2 regions of the Gordonia sp. NPDC003504 genome follow, and region 1 is predicted to be linked to the other one. Evidence: riboswitches for the same ligand, from Rfam matches in the RefSeq annotation. Region 1 holds a riboswitch; the other holds the start of a gene.

Region 1 (7,922 bases):
GGGCGGTGGCCTCGCCGCGCGTGGCGTCGGCGTCGGTCACGGCGGCGAGGCGCTCGCGGACCGCCGGGTTGTGGACGCGCGGGTCGGTGTCGCGGGTCGCCAAAGCGGCGGCAGAGGTGGCGAACGCATCGGCCTGCGCGTCACGACCGTGGCGCAGCGCGTCGGACAGGACCGCGACCTCCTGATACTTCTCGGCGGCGAAGGCCAGCCATCCGCGCAGATTGTCGTCGAGCTCGGTCTCCGGCTCCAGCGAGTACGGCACGTGCAGGGTGGAGCACGAGGTGGACACCGCCAGTGACCCGGTGGAGCCGAGCAGCGTGGCCAGGGTGCCCAGGGCCTTCTCCAGGTCGGTACGCCAGATGTTGCGTCCGTCGACCACACCGGCCACGACCAGCAGATTCGCCAGTCCGGGGACGTCGGCGACCGATTCGATGCTGCCCTCGACGAGGTCGACGGCCACCGCCTCGACACCCGAGGACGCCAGCGGTCCGAGGGATTCGCGGGCGTCGCCGAAGTAGGTGGCGACCAGGATCGACGGACGAGAGTCCGCCTGGGCGAGGGTCGAGTAGACCGAGCCGGCCAGCGCCGGGAGTTCGGGAGCGACGTCGGTGACCAGGATCGGCTCGTCGATCTGCACCCACTCGGCTCCGGCCTCGGCGAGGCGGGCGAGGAGGTCGAGGTAGAGCGGGAGCAACTCGTTGAGGCGGTCCAGCGGCGGCGCGGCGTCGTCGGCGCCGACCGTCTTGGACAGTGCGAGGAAGGTGATCGGACCGACGATCACCGGTCGCGGATTGATGCCGGCGTCACGGGCCTCGGCGAGTTCGGCGAGAACCTTCTCCGGGTGCAGCGAGAATCGGGTGTCCGCGGAGATCTCCGGAACGATGTAGTGGTAGTTGGTGTCGAACCACTTGGTCATCTCCAGCGGCGCCAACTCGGCGGTGCCACGGGCGGCGGCGAAGTAGCGGTCCAGCGCATCGTCGATCGCGGCGAAACGCTCGGGCAGCGCGCCGAGCATGACGGCGGTGTCGAGGACCTGGTCGTAGTACGAGAACGAGTTGACGGGAATCGAGTCGAAGCCCGCCGAGGCGAGTTGCGCCCAGGTGTCGCGGCGCAGTCCGGCGCCGACGGCGGCCAGATCGTCTGCGTCGACGCGCCCGGCCCAGTAGCCCTCGATGGCGCGCTTGAGTTCGCGGCGCGGGCCGATACGGGGCGTACCGAGGACGGTGGTGGTGAACGGTGCAGCTTTCGGAGTAGAGCCGCTGGTGGTACTCACGGACATGAGTGTGATGCTCCTGCAATGGTTTCCGACGGTCCGTCGCCTTTGCAGGGTGGGTCGATCAAGCCCCGTGGCGAACCACGGGAAGTGGTTCGCCTGATGCTGCCTGTCCGACCAACGCCCGGTCCACGAGGCGACGATCCACCGATCGCGGCGCGACCGGTACAGCAGGCAGGTCTTCGGACTCGTCGGCGGGCAGGTCATCGTTGACCCGGTTCCTAGTGGCCGTCGCTTCCCGGGCGTTGCGCCCAGTGCGTGTGACGGCGGTCGTTCCGACATACCGCTGCGGGACAGTTCCGGATTCACACCGGATTCCCTCTTTCGACGCCGACCCGGGTGTAGGGGCTCCATGACATCCCGGGGTGGCGAACCAACTGCGCAGGCCAGGATACACACGCCCCGGCGTCGACCGGACCGGAGGTGCGCACAGTGCCCCCCGCTCGGGTGCCGGGCGCTGTCAGTGTCGTGCCGGGCGCTGTCAGTGTGGGATAGGGCGCTGTCAGTGGGGGATAGGGCGCTGTCAGTGTCGTGGTGAGCGCTGTCAGTGGGGACGGGGTGTGCTCAGCTACCGCGGTACGTCGAGTAGGCGAACGGGCTCAGCAGCACCGGAACGTGATAGTGGCGATCCGGGTCGTCGACGGTGAAGCAGATGTCGATCTCGGGATAGAAGCCGTCGATGTCGTTGTCGGCGAACCAGTTTCCGGTGTCGAACACCAGATGATAGATGCCCGGGATCAGGGGTTCGGTGTTTACCTGACCGATCCGGCCATCCGAATCGGTGATACCGGCGGCCACCTCGCCACCGGCGGCGTCCTGCAGGGACACCGCCACACCGACGGCCGGCGACCCCGAGACCGCGTCGAGGACGTGGGTGGACAGACCGGTCATCGGTGTTCGCTCCCTTGCGATGTCGGGCCGCCGGGTGCGGTGCGACGTTCAGTCGTCAACATACTCGATGGCGGGGGTGAGCATGCGCTGCAGCCGGGCGCGGTTGATCTTCGCCAGCTCCATGCGCATCACCCGCCGTTCGGTCGCGGCGTCGTTGCGGATGCGTTCCTTGAGGATGGCCAGCAGTTCCGCGGCCGGTCTGCCGTTGGCGAACACCAGGTAGACGTGCCCGAACTTCTCGTCATAGGCCTTGTTGAGTTCCTTGAGCTCATCCAGGACGGCCGGGTCCGCGCCGGCGACCCCCGACTGCTCCCGCTGTGAGGAAGCGTTGTCGGGGCGGTCGCCGATGCGCGGATGGCCGGCCAGAGCCTCGTCGAGATCGGCCTCGGTGAGTTCGGCGAGGATGAGGTCGGCGTACTCCAGCAGCGCCTCGTCATCGATGAACGGCCGTGCCTTGGCGACGCGCAATGCCCAGATCGACGAGCTGCAGCACTCGTACAGTGTGCCGATCGCCTGCCGCTCGGACAGGTCGTTGAAGCTGGGCAGACCGCGCCAATCCACTCGTCGCACTGCCCCAGCCTAGGAGAGTTCGGGCTGTCGGCCGAATCGCACCGACGTCAACGGGTTGGCGTCGGCGACCAGGTCGTCGAACCGGTAGTTGACGATCTTGGCGATCTCGATCAACGCAAAGGACTTCTCCGAGGTCTCGGAATTGTCCATGCGCGCCCAGCCGTTGCGCAGCACTCGATCGTAGCGCTCGGTCTCACGTGCGCAGATCACCAGCGGGAAGCCGAAATGCTCCTGGTAGGCGTTGGCGAGGTTGACCACGTTCTCGTGTTCGGTCTCTTCCAGGTGCGACAGGCCCTTGTGGTCGGCGGCCCGGAGTTCGCCGGTCTCCTCGTCCTCGGCACCCAGGTCGGGGAACGCGCGGATCAGGTCCAGCTGCTCGGTGTCGCTGCCGGTGAGCATGCCCTCCTGGAAGGCGCTGCGCAGATCGTGGACGTCCTCGAACGGGCGCTGCTCCCAGGCGCGGTCGAGCACCCAGTCGACGCCCTGGACAACCTCGCCGAAGGTCTCCCGGAACTCCTCGCGCGACATGGTGTTGACCTCGTCGAGGGTGATCGAGCCCTTGCCGGCGACCGCGGGACCCTTGCCGCCGACGTGGAAGAACAAGAGATTCAACAGGATTGCGCAGATCGCACCCATGGTGATGCCGGTGGAGAACGGGATCTGCAACACCATGTTGGGCATCGCCTGATCAACACCGGGCAGTTCCGGGACGTCGGTGATGCTGCCGTTCTTCTCGATCACCTGGGAGGGGACCGACGACTGCGAGAACTGCACGTACAGGGCCACGGCAAGGGACGTGGCGGCGATGATGAGGTTGCGGTGGTCGGTGAAGTCCACCGACGTCAGGGTCTGGATTCCGACGATCGCGACGGTTGCGAACATGATGAGGGCGGCACCGCCGAGCACCGGGGCCGGAATCGACTCGACGACCTTGGCCAGCTTGGGCAGCAGACCGAGGATGATCATGATGACACCGGCGCAGGCCACCACCCACCGGCTCTTCACCCCGGTCAGGCGCACCAGACCGACGTTCTCCGAGAAGGCGGTGTAGGGGAACGAGTTGAACGACCCACCGATGACGGTGGCGACACCGTCGGCGCGGACCGCTGCGGCGACGTCGTCGGCCTTGATGCGTTTGCCGACGATCTCGCCGGTGGCGAAGATCGAGCCGGTCGACTCCACCGCGACCACCAGCAACACCACGATCATCGAGACGATGGCGACGATATCCCAACGCGGCCAACCGAATGCGAAGGGCGGGGTGAAGCCCAGCCAGTTGGCCTCGCCCACCGAGGAGAAGCTCGCGTCACCGCACAGCCAGGCGATGAAGGTGCCGATCACCAGGCCCAGGAGGACGGCGATGGTGGCCATGAAACCGCGGAAGAACCGTTGCATCAACACGATCAGCAAGATGGTGCCCAGGGCGTAACAGACCCACCGCCAGTTGGCGGCGTCCTTCAGATGCTCGTTCGGGTTGGTGACCGCGTCACCGGCGCCCACCGGGATCAGGCAGATGCCGATGATCGTGATCAGGGTGCCGGTCACGACGGGCGGGAGGAAACGGATGAGTTTGGCGAAGAACGGTGCGATGAGGAAGGTGAAGACACCCGCCGCGATCACCGCCCCGTACACCGTCTGCAGGCCGACACGTCCGCCGCCGTTCTGGTTGGCGATCTGGATCACCGGGGCCAGCGTGGCAAACGTGATGCCCTGCAGCAGGGGCAGCCGGACACCGATCTTCCAGATACCCACCGACTGCAGCAACGACGCGATACCGCAGGTGAACAGGTCGGCGGTGATCAGCATGGTCAGCGCCTCGGAGTCGAGGCCGATCGCGCGGGCGATCAGCAGCGGTACCAATACCGCCCCGGCATAGAACGCAACAACGTGCTGGGCGCCCAGTGCGACGAGTTTGCCGGGTGGTGGCACCTCGTCGACGGGGTGGACGCGCTTCTTCTTTTTCGGTGCCGCGGCCGGGGCCGAATCGGTGGACATCGCCTGACTCCCTGCGAATATGAACTTCTGACGTCGGTGGACCGGGGATGTCCGGTGCACAGCAGGTCAATAGTGGACCCACGCAACCCTTTTCGCGACCGTCGGATCGTATATTGCGATCAGGTAAAAGGGATATACCGGGCGTGGAGCCGGATCGCCCGGCGGGCAGTTCGCGGGCGCTCGGGCGGGCCCGGGCGCACAATGGGAACCATGCCGGAGGTGGTGGTCGGAGCCGTGCTCGCCGCGGGTGCGGGACGCCGCTACGGGATGCCCAAAATTCTTGCGCAGCAAGGTGAATGGCTTCAGTCGGCGGTTCGTGCACTCGGTGATGGGGGCTGTGACGAGGTGGTCGTCGCGATGGGTGCGGCCACGGTCGAACCCCCGTTGGGGGCTCGAGGGCTGATGGTTCCGCGGTGGTCTGACGGGCTGTCGGAAACGGTGAGGGCGGTGCTCGCCGACGTGGCTGCGAGACCGGAGGTCGCGGCGGTGGTTTTACATGTTGTTGACGTGGCCGACGTCGACGGTCAGGTGGTGGCCCGGATTCTCGACGTGGCCGACGGCCGCCGGGACCGGTTGGTGCGGGCGAGGTTCCGGGGGGTGCCCGGTCATCCGGTCTTCATCGGTGCCGCACACCATGCGGGCGTGCGAGACGCCGTTCGGGGAGACGTCGGCGCTGCGGTCTATCTGCGCGCCCACGCCGATCGCGTGATCGAGGTGGAGTGCGGTGACCTGGCCCGCGGAACAGACCAGGATCACCGCCGGGGCTGATGTGCTCAGTCGGGTTGCGGATAGGAGTAGAAGCCCTGACCGCTGGCCACACCCAACTTGCCCTTGTCGATGTAGTTCGCCTTGAGCCAGGCGCCGAGGTGACGGTTGCCCTGATCGCCGTTCATCAGGATGTTGTACGGGGTGTTGAGTCCGATGATGTCGAAGATCTGCAGCGGTCCCATGGGGGCCCCGGTGGCGATTCGCCAGGTGCGGTCGACATCGCGCGGGTCGGCGTAGCCGCCGGCGACGAGTTCCAGCCCGGCATTGAGGAACGGGATCAACAGCGAGTTCAGGACGTAGCCCGGCTTCTCCTTGTGGATGCGGATGGGCACCATACCGATCTGCTCGGCGAACTCGGCCACCGCCTCGTACACCTTCGGGTCGGTCTGGGCGGTGCCCATGACCTCGGCGGTGTTGAACTGCCAGACACGGTTGGCGAAGTGCAGGGCCAGGAATCGGTCCGGGCGTCCCGTGGCGGCCGCGAGATCGCTGGGCAGCAGAGACGACGAATTGGTCGCGAAGATGGTCTTCTCCGGAGCCAGGCTCGCCAGTTCCCGATAAATCTTCTCCTTCAACTCCAGGACCTCGGGCACGGCCTCGATGACGAGGTCGGCATCGGTCACCGCCTGCGCCAGGTCGGTGGTCAGTGTGATGCGGGCGCGTCCCGCCTTCGCCGCCCCGTCGCCGGCTCCGGCCACCTCGGCCTCGTAGGTGGACACGAGCGAATCGAGACGGGTGGCCGCCGCGGCCAGGGCATCGTCGGAGACGTCATAGGACGTCACCTCGAAGCCTCGGAACGCTGTCTGGAACGCGATCTGTGAACCGAGGACCCCGGCCCCGAGCACCGTGATCTTGTGGAATTTCGTCATCGTTGACCTCCGATGGGTGTCGTCACGAGGTGTCGAACGGTATCGACACGACCTATTCAGTCAACGTGTGTGCGACGCCGGATCATGGCGGTATGGGCAGATTCGATCGGTCACATCGGCCGGTCGGTGTCTGCCACGAGACACCGCGGCTCGTCCCGGCTCGCGCGAGCGGGCGACGCTCATGTGGGTCTGCACGAGCGCGAGCGGAACGGGCGAACAGGTCAGCGGTGTGACGGGATCTGCGGCGAGACCGACGGCGAGGGGCGCAGGTCCAGCGCGCCGTCGGCGAAACGGGAGACCGGTGCAAGAGCAGCCGCCAGCGCCTCGTCGTAGCCGGTACGGGCCCGGCCCCACAGGGTGCCGGCGTCACCGTCGGCGGTGACGCCGATCAGCGCGATGAGCTCACCGGTGGTGGGAATGCAGACGGCCCAGGCGAATTCGGTTTCGTCGGCCCACCGGGCGTCGGATGCGGCGACGAATCCGACGGGGTCATCGACCCCGAGATCGGACAACGCCGGGACGTCGGTGATCCGGTCGTCGGCGCGAAGCCCACGCAGATACCACGTCCCGGCGTTGATCTCGACGGGTTGCAGCGGAATGTCCTACTTCAGTTCGAGCAGGGCGGTGCCCTGGGTGACCGCGGCGCCGGGTTCGACGGCCAGGCCGGTGACCACACCGTCCTTGTGGGCGGTCACCGGGTTCTCCATCTTCATGGCCTCGAGCACGACGACGAGGTCGCCGGCGGCGACGGTCTGTCCCTCCTCGACGGCCACCTTGACCACAGTGCCCTGCATCGGTGCGGTGACGGCGTCACCGGAGGCGGCGGCACCGCCACCCTTCTTGCGGGTACGGGCCTTGGGCTTCTTGCGGATCACGCCGTTCGCGGCGCCACCGCCGCCGCCGAGGGCGAGATCGCCGGGCAGGGTGACCTCGACGCGGCGGCCGCCGACCTCGACGATCACCTTCTGGCGCGGGGCCTCGTCGTCGTCCTCGATGGCCTCGCCACCGGTGTACGGCTCGATCGGGTTGTCCCAGTCGGTCTCGATCCACTTGGTGTAGACGTCGAAGGTCTCCACGCCGTCCTCGTCCTTGTGGCCGATGAACGCCGGGTTGCTCACGATGTGGCGGTGGAACGGCAGCACCGTCGCCAGGCCCTCGATGTGGTACTCGTCGAGGGCGCGTCGCGCACGCTCGAGCGCCTGCTCGCGGTTCTCGCCGGTGACGATCAGCTTGGCCAGCATCGAATCGAACTGACCGCCGATCACGTCGCCCTCCACGACACCGGAGTCGACGCGCACACCGGGGCCGGCCGGCTCGCGGTAGACGGTGATGGGGCCAGGGGCCGGGAGGAAGCCGCGGCCGGCGTCCTCACCGTTGATCCGGAACTCGAAGGAGTGTCCGCGCGGGGTCGGGTCCTCGGAGATCTCGAGCTTCTCGCCCTGGGCGATGCGGAACTGCTGGCGCACCAGGTCCAGACCCGAGGTCTCCTCGGTGACCGGATGCTCGACCTGCAGTCGGGTGTTGACCTCGAGGAAGGAGATCAGGCCGTCGTCGCT
Region 2 (7,922 bases), on a different contig from region 1:
GACCGTGATCTGCTTGGCGGGCACCGTGTACTGATTGGTTCCGGGTATCCCGCCGACGCGTAGACCCTCGCGCACACACCATCCGGTGATCGGGGGTCGACGCCGGGCTCGACCTCATGGGCACCGAGGGGGCCGCGCGGTCACGATGCGCGGTCACCCGCAACGCCGGATTGAGCCCCCGCTACTTCCACGAGAGCTTCGCCGACCGCACCGAACTGCTGATGGCGATCTTCGATCGGGCACTCGGCGGTACGCGAGTCCGTCATCAGCGCACTCACCGGCGCACTGTCGACACTGTTCGTCGACTGGAGCGACGGGCGGCTCGAGGACGTCACCCATCAACAACTGGTCGACTACGTGACGGCGCTCGTCCACGACATGGTGACCCGGCGACATGGTGACCCGGCGACATGGTGACCCGGCAAGTCGCGGCCCCTCCGTCGGCGACTCCGCAGCGACACCAGGAAGATCCCGACTGAGATCCGCCACGAGTGCGCTCTGCACATTCTGTGTGAGCGGACCTGCCACCGGGCTCAGCTCATGCCCCACCCCACGCGCCGAGGAAGTGGACCATAGATCACACCGAGATCTACTAGATCAATCTCTCTATTAGAGTGATAATTCAAATATGAGAGTTCGTCGGACACCACAACGGGTGGCAGCGCGTCGTGAGCAGATACTGGACACCGCACGACGGTTGTTCGACGCCGATGGCACCGCAGCGGTCAGCACCGCACGGATTGCCCGGGAGGCGGGCATCAGCCCAGGCAACCTCTACTACTGGTTCCCCGACAAGGCAGACATCGTCCGGGCACTCTACGAGCAGTGGAGCGTGCGATCCGAGCCTCCCATCGATCAGAACCGCACGGCGGACGAGATCCTGCAGACCCTCTGGTGGGCCGGGCGACGGCAGGCCACGGTCACCACCGAATTCGTCTTCTTCTCGCGCGAACTGTTCACGCTGCTCCACGCCGACCCCACGTTGCGGTCCATGTACCGCGCGAACTTCGAGCGACGACTGGCCCTGTTCGAAGCGATCGGGGAATCGGTGATCGGCGACGGGCTGATACGTCGGCCCGATCCACCATCCTCTGTTCGCGACGTCATCACACAGTTGTGGCTCGTCGCGGAGACTGCAGTTCCCTTCGCCGACGCCGTCGGCCGAGATCTCTTCGATCCGCACCGCGCGCACACTGCCATCATCGAACCCCTACTCACCGAGCGCGGTCGTCTCGCACTCGGACTGCCACCTCAAGGAGAATGGACATGAGCGACAACGAATCACACGCAGACGACACCGAATCGGTCGGTGCTGAATCTACCCCCGAGGATCCCCCGGATTCGCGTTCCGGCGAAGATGGCGAAGATGGCGAACCAGAGGCGTCAACACCGCCCACAACGCACCTGAACCGTCGATCAGTGCTGAAAGGCGTCGGGCTGGGGGCACTTGCCCTCGTCGTGGTGGGCAGCGGGGCGGTGGGTATCCGCGCGGCGACCAACGGTGTCTTCGACTCCGGCGAGGGCACACCGTATGACCTGTGGACGCAGTGGCAATCCGAGCGAGGGGTCGGCGGAATCGTCGCCGCCGGAGTCCTCGCCGCCAATCCCCACAACATCCAGCCGTGGACGTTTGTCGTCGGCACCGACAGCATCGACCTGTACGCCGATCCCACTCGCGCGATGCCGATCATGGATTCCGACGGCCGCGAACGTATGGTCGGATTCGGTTGCGCGATCGAGAACATGGCAATCGCGGCACGTGCCCGCGGACTCGTCGCCGAGGTCACCCCACTCCCCGACGCCAACGCCGGCCACATCGCCCATCTCGCACTGCAGCCGGGGGTCGTGCCCAGCACGCAGGACAGGGCGCTTGCCGAAGCAATCGGTCTGCGCCATTCGAATCGCGGCCCGTACGCCTCCCGATCGGTGTCGGAGACCGCGCTGTCCACACTGACCTCGGACTCCCCGGGACTCGGTGAACCGACGCCCGATGTCGTATGGATCACCGACACCGACCGCAGACGTGCCCTCGGCGAAATGTAGGTCCGCGCGACGCAGTCGATCATCGACGACACTCCGATGTCCGAAGAGTCGTTCGCGTGGTTTCGCAACGACCGCAGCGACATCGACCGCCACCGTGACGGACTGACTCTTGACGGCCAGGGGATGGCTCCCGCCATGCTGGCTGCGGCCAAGGTCCTTCCCGCACAATCACGGAGCAGCGGGGATGCGTTCTGGCTCAAGAGCACTCGCGACGTACACACCGCCACCGCCACCGCTTACGGCATCATTCGCGTTCCCGACGTTGCCAACCCACAATCACGCCTGGCCGGCGGCCGATTGATCCAACACATCCATCTCGCCGCGACCGCACAGGGAATCGCGATGCAGCACATGAACCAGATCACCGAACGCATCGCCCGTGACGCGGCCTTGCGACAGCCGGACGAATACGGCCCGCAATGGAGCCACGTGATCGGCATTCCCCAGGACGAAGGTCTGGTGTCGCTCCGGATCGGATACCCGGAGCGCGCGGCCGAGCCATCCCCGCGCCGCGCGCTCTCGGACGTGACACGCACAGCGTGACAGTGCAGATCGACGACGCCGAGCTCGACGGCGCGTGACAGTGCCTGCTCGGTGAACATCGTGCTGATGTCCACTCCGGTTCCACCCCACCCTGGCAACCTCACCCCGGCATCGGTCGCCACGTCAGCGTCGCCCTCAGCAACCCACCCGAACAATGAGACAAAACCGACTTGCTACGCTCTGTCAGCGAGAACGGTTCGCATCCCGAGAGCTGGATGCCAGGGAACCCGGTGCGACTCCGGGACTGGCGCGCAACGGTGTGGGTTTCACCTCACGGCATCACACGAGTGACCGCGAGGGTGTTCCCGAGTCCGATACCTGCCGTTCCACCGATGAGTCCATCGCGTACCTCGCGCACAGGTACCCCGACACACCGAGGTAGACGTGTACCTTCCCGGCATCTCACACCATCGCTGCCGGAACGATTTTCACTCGTGACGGCGCCGAGGATCAGGACCCGCTTCACCGCCCGCACTCCGGTTGGCCCAGCCGCCCGGCGCCTACCGCCGCTCGCGCTCACCGGAGTCCTCGCAGCACTGACCTGCCTCAGCCTCGTGACGTCGGTGGCATTCGGGGCCGAACACATCCCGATCTCCGAGGTGTGGCAGACCGTCATCGGCAGGTTCACCGGCAACGAGGTCGACGCCGCCTACTCGGTGATCGTGTGGGATCTGCGTCTGCCCCGCTCGATCCTGGCCGCGATCGTCGGGGCCGGACTCGCCCTGGCCGGCGCCGTGATGCAGGTGCTGGTGCGCAATCCGCTCGCGGAGCCGTACCTGCTGGGTGTCTCCGCCGGAGCCGCCGTCGGCGCAACCGCGGTACTGACGATGGGAGCCCTTGCCGGACTGGGGATCTGGGCGCTGACCGGCGGCGCACTCATCGGAGCGCTGGTCGCCACCGTGACCGTGTACTCCGTTGCGTTGGCCCAGGGCGGGCTGACTCCGATCCGGCTGATCCTGTCCGGAGTCGTGTTGTCGTCGGCGTTCATGTCGTTGTCGTCGCTGATGGTCTTCTCCGCCGGCGACCCGCAGGCCGCAGAGGGGGTGATGTTCTGGATGCTGGGCAGTGTCGCCGGGGCGACCTGGGCAAAGGTCCCGCTGGCCGGAGTGGTCGTGCTGACCACATTGCTCGGCATGCTCCTGATCCATTCCTGGCTTGATGCCTACGCGACGGGCAATGACACCGCTTCCTCTCTGGGCGTACCCGTCGCCGCGCTGCGCACCGGCTTGTTCGTGGTCCAGGGCGTGCTGGTCGGCGTACTCGTGGCCGTGTCGGGTGGAATCGGGTTCGTGGGCCTGATCATTCCCCACGCGGCCCGCATGCTGGTGGGGGCCACGCATCGCGCGATGCTGCCGGTCGCCGTGTGCGGCGGAGCGCTGTTCCTGGTGTGGGTGGACGTCATCTCCCGGGTGGCGGCCGCACCGCGGGAGATGCCGTTGGGCATCGTCACCGGACTCATCGGTGCCCCGGTATTCCTCTACCTCATGGGTCGTCGTCGGTACTCCTTCGGTAGTGGCGGATGAGCGTCCCGGCGGCCATCGCAGCCCCTGAGGTGTCGCTGACCGCGTGCGGTGTCGAATGCCGACGCGGCGGCCGAGTCATCGTCTCTGGCGTCCATGTGTCGGTTCCGGCGGCGACGCGCCTGGCCCTCATCGGTCCGAACGGCGCCGGCAAGACCACCCTGCTGCGGGTACTCGCCGGACTCGAGGCACCGGCGGCCGGGACCGTCCGTCTCGGTGCCGACGACCTGCACGCGATGCGTCCACGGCAGCGAGCGCGTATGGTCGCCGTCGTCGGCCAGGAGGAGCAGCCCTCGGCCGAACTCACACTGACCGAAGCCGTGGGACTGGGACGGACGCCGCACCGCAGCCCGTGGGCCCCCGCCGGAGACGCCGAGCGTGAGATCATCACTCGCGCACTGCAAACGGTTGGGCTCGCAGGCGCTGAACAACGATCGTGCACACAGCTATCCGGCGGCGAACGTCATCGTGTGGTGCTCGCCCGAGCGCTCGCGCAGGACACGCCGATTCTTGTCCTCGACGAACCGACCAACCACCTCGACGCCGCGTGGCGACTTCGTCTGATGCGCATTCTCGACGAACTCGACGCCACCATCGTCGCCGCCATGCACGACCTCGACCTGGTGCTGCGGCATTTCGATCAGGTCGCCGTCATCGCCGACGGCGGCATCGTCGCCGTCGGCACACCGACAGAGGTCCTCGACTCCGAACTGCTGCGCACCGTCTTCTCAGTGCACGGCGACGTCGTGCACCACCCCCGAACCGGAAAACCCCACCTGCTGCTCACCGATGCAGAATCCGCCGACGACACCGATCAAGGATGACAACTCAGATGATTACCGCCCAGCGCCATATTCCCGCCGTAGGCCTCGCCGTCACCGCACTGGTATTGGGGCTCACCGCGTGTGGCTCCGACACCGAGACCGGCGCATCTGCTGACACAGTCACCGTCACCAATTGTGGTGAGGATGTCACCTACGACCAGCCACTCGAGCGCCTCTTCGTCAATGACGGTGGCATGATCGCCATCTCCCTGGCCGCGGGCGCTGCGGACCAGATCGTGGCAGTGAGTTCGATGGCACGCGACGCCGACGTGCTGCGACTCGAGTACGGCGCTCAGGTCGACGAACTCAAGCAGGTGGCGCCCGAGCAACCGACATTGGAGAACATCGTCGGAGCGAGGCCGCAGGTGCTCTACGCCGGATACAACTACGGCATGAGTGAATCCCGTGGCATCACGCCCGAGATCCTCGCCCAGCACGGCATCGATGTCTATCAACTGTCCGAGGCATGCCGTCAGGTCAACGGCGAGAGTGCACGCGGCACAATGGATCCCTGGGTCGCACTCGATACCGACCTCCGCAACATCGGGACCATCACCGCCAACGCCGATGTCGGCGCACAGGCTGCCGACGATGTCCAGACCCGCCTTCAGGCGCTTCGCGCGGCCCCGCAGCCCACTGACAAGCCCACCGTCTTCCTGTTCGACAGCGGCACCGACACGGTCTTCTCGTCCGGGTCCTTCGGTGGCCCTCAGGGAATCATCGACGCCGCCGGTGCGCGCAACGCCACCGAGGATGTGCAGGACACCTGGACCACCGTCAGCTGGGAGCGTGTGGCGACCGCCGACCCCGATGTGATCGCGTTCGTCGATTATCCCGGACAGTCCGTCGAGGAGAAGATCGCGGCGCTGCGCAGCAACCCGGCAAGCCGAAACCTCCGCGCCGTCAAGGAAAACCGCTTCATCAATCTCCCCTACGCCATGTGGGTGTCGAGTCCCCTGAACATCGATTCCGCGGAAATCCTGCGTAAGGTCTTCGAGGCCCACGACCTCGCTCCGCAGTCCCGGATCACGCCGACACTGGACGTCAGGCGACTCGGACTCGGCGGCAACGACTGGCTGACCTACTGAGTCATTCGTTCTCCGACTACGTCGCCACCGGGACCTTTCGGTACGCGGGCTTCGGCAACCGAATCCGATGTGATCGTTGCCGGCTCGGCCTACCGATCACTCGGGGCCACCTCGGCGAATACCCCTGCGGGTGGTGTTGGGGCACCGGGTGTCGTAACGGGATCGCCAAGCCGAGAGGACGCCATCATGACCACCACCGACCCCGACGCCCCCGGTACCGTCACCCGCCCTCCCATCCAGCCGGCTTCACTCCGGTCTGTACCTCGGAGTTCGTCACCTTCGCCGCGATGTGAGGACGAATTCCGTTCCTACAAATCCAGCGTGCGCCCTGGCGATCGTCAATCACCCGCCGGACCATCGATCACCCAGTGCGGCAACAGTTCAGTCGAGGACGCGGTCGTCTTGAAGGAACTCCACGAGTATCCCGTCTGGGTCGGTGATGAAGAAGTACCGCACGCCGGTGCGCCCCTCGGTGATGGTGGTCGAGGCCGGACACAGACCGCGCTCGGTGAAGTCGCGTAGGCATTCGTCGACGGAATCCACTTGCAGACCAAAGTGCTTCACTCCGATCTTGGGGAGATCGGTGATCAGTTCGCGGGCCGCTTGCGGCAGCGGTTGCGATGCGGCGAAGGTGAACAACTCGAGAATCACCCCGTCGAGGCGCAGGTGGGAGACCGACATGGATGCGTCGGGAGCGTCGTACCGCAGCACCTCCCGGAAGCCGAACTGTGCGTAGAACCGAGTCGACCTCTCGATCGACGCCACACTGATCGCCACATGGTGGACGGAGAATCGCATTCGACAACTATCCCGGCCGACACCGCCGGCGCACAAATCCCCTCCCGAGCCGGCTAAGGCGATCTGTCAGCTCGCTCACCGTCACCGTCGGCCCGGGCTGCTCTTTGTCATGCTGTCGATCCAGCTGGGGTGCCGGCTTCGCGATGGTGCGCCGGATCTTTCGCGAGAAGACACGCCGTCTCGGAGCCGTTGCTGAATGTCAGTGATGACCGGTTCGGGGCAGAGCCCAACCGCAAGTCACCTGGGCGGGCCGGACATTCGACGCCGACCCGGGTCGATCACGCCGCGTCGCAGAAGCGCAGTCGCACCGCCCCGGGGCGCCTCGTCACCTCTCGTCGTCCGGGACCCCGGCTGACGCCACTCACGGTGCACTACATACCCGCGGCGCCGTCGAGGGCGACCTCGGTCGCAGGCCCGTGCGCTTCTCCGATCGGCCACCGCACGTTGATGAGCACACCCGCGACCACCGCGACGGAGGCCAGGATCGCCGCGGCCACGTAGAAGCCCGTACTCTGCCCGTGGACCATTGCCTGTGCTTGCACGGTCGCCATGTCTGCGGGACCGTGAATCGACGACAGGTGGCCGGTCACGTACGAGGCGGCGGCGGTGGCGGCGATGGTGTTCAACAGTGCGGTACCGATGGCACCGCCGACCTGCTGCGAGGTGTTGACCATCGCCGAAGCCACGCCCGCGTCACGCGGTTCGACGCCGTAGGTGGCGAGGTTGATCGACGTCATGAAGACCGTGCCCATCCCCATGCCGAGGACCAACAACGCCGGGAACACCACGGTCCAGTAGCGCGTCGACTCGGCCGAGATCTGACTGAGCAGCAGCATGCCGCAGGAGGCGAGGAGTGCACCGGGGACGATGAGGAATCGCGGGGGTACCCGGGTGATCAGCCGGGCCGCGATCTGGGTGGAGCCCAGCAGCATCCCGAATACCATCGGCAGGAAGGCCACGCCCGCACTCAGCGGTGAATAGTGGTGCACCACTTGCATATAGAGCGTGAGGAACAGGAAGGAGCCGAACATCGCGGTCGTCGCCAGTGCGACGCTGAGGTAGGCGCCACCGCGGGCGCGGTCGGCGACGACCCGCAGCGGCAGGAG

What was found. Region 1 has a riboswitch for cobalamin ahead of metE (5-methyltetrahydropteroyltriglutamate--homocysteine S-methyltransferase). Riboswitches for the same ligand answer to the same signal wherever they lie in the genome.
Region 2: linked by a shared signal. The riboswitch ahead of ACWDPV_RS17170 (FecCD family ABC transporter permease) and the one ahead of metE (5-methyltetrahydropteroyltriglutamate--homocysteine S-methyltransferase) in region 1 are both predicted to bind cobalamin.

Annotation. Positions count from the first base shown of each region.
Region 1 covers NZ_JBSFPC010000023.1:8,806-16,727, forward strand. Annotated here, with positions in the region: gene metE (5-methyltetrahydropteroyltriglutamate--homocysteine S-methyltransferase) at 1-1,279, opposite strand, end outside; cobalamin riboswitch at 1,430-1,666, opposite strand; gene uraH (hydroxyisourate hydrolase) at 1,838-2,164, opposite strand; gene uraD (2-oxo-4-hydroxy-4-carboxy-5-ureidoimidazoline decarboxylase) at 2,213-2,734, opposite strand; gene ACWDPV_RS23505 (solute carrier family 23 protein) at 2,744-4,729, opposite strand; gene ACWDPV_RS23510 (nucleotidyltransferase family protein) at 4,931-5,497, shown strand; gene ACWDPV_RS23515 (3-hydroxyacyl-CoA dehydrogenase) at 5,503-6,366, opposite strand; gene ACWDPV_RS23520 (hypothetical protein) at 6,588-6,959, opposite strand; gene ACWDPV_RS23525 (acetyl/propionyl/methylcrotonyl-CoA carboxylase subunit alpha) at 6,969-7,922, opposite strand, start outside.
Region 2 covers NZ_JBSFPC010000009.1:130,426-138,347, reverse strand. Annotated here, with positions in the region: gene ACWDPV_RS17185 (TetR/AcrR family transcriptional regulator) at 629-1,270, shown strand; gene ACWDPV_RS17180 (hypothetical protein) at 1,420-2,043, shown strand; gene ACWDPV_RS17175 (hypothetical protein) at 2,179-2,586, shown strand; cobalamin riboswitch at 2,763-2,926, shown strand; gene ACWDPV_RS17170 (FecCD family ABC transporter permease) at 3,123-4,109, shown strand; gene ACWDPV_RS17165 (ABC transporter ATP-binding protein) at 4,106-4,930, shown strand; gene ACWDPV_RS17160 (ABC transporter substrate-binding protein) at 4,939-6,018, shown strand; gene ACWDPV_RS17155 (VOC family protein) at 6,400-6,816, opposite strand; gene ACWDPV_RS17150 (MFS transporter) at 7,188-7,922, opposite strand, start outside.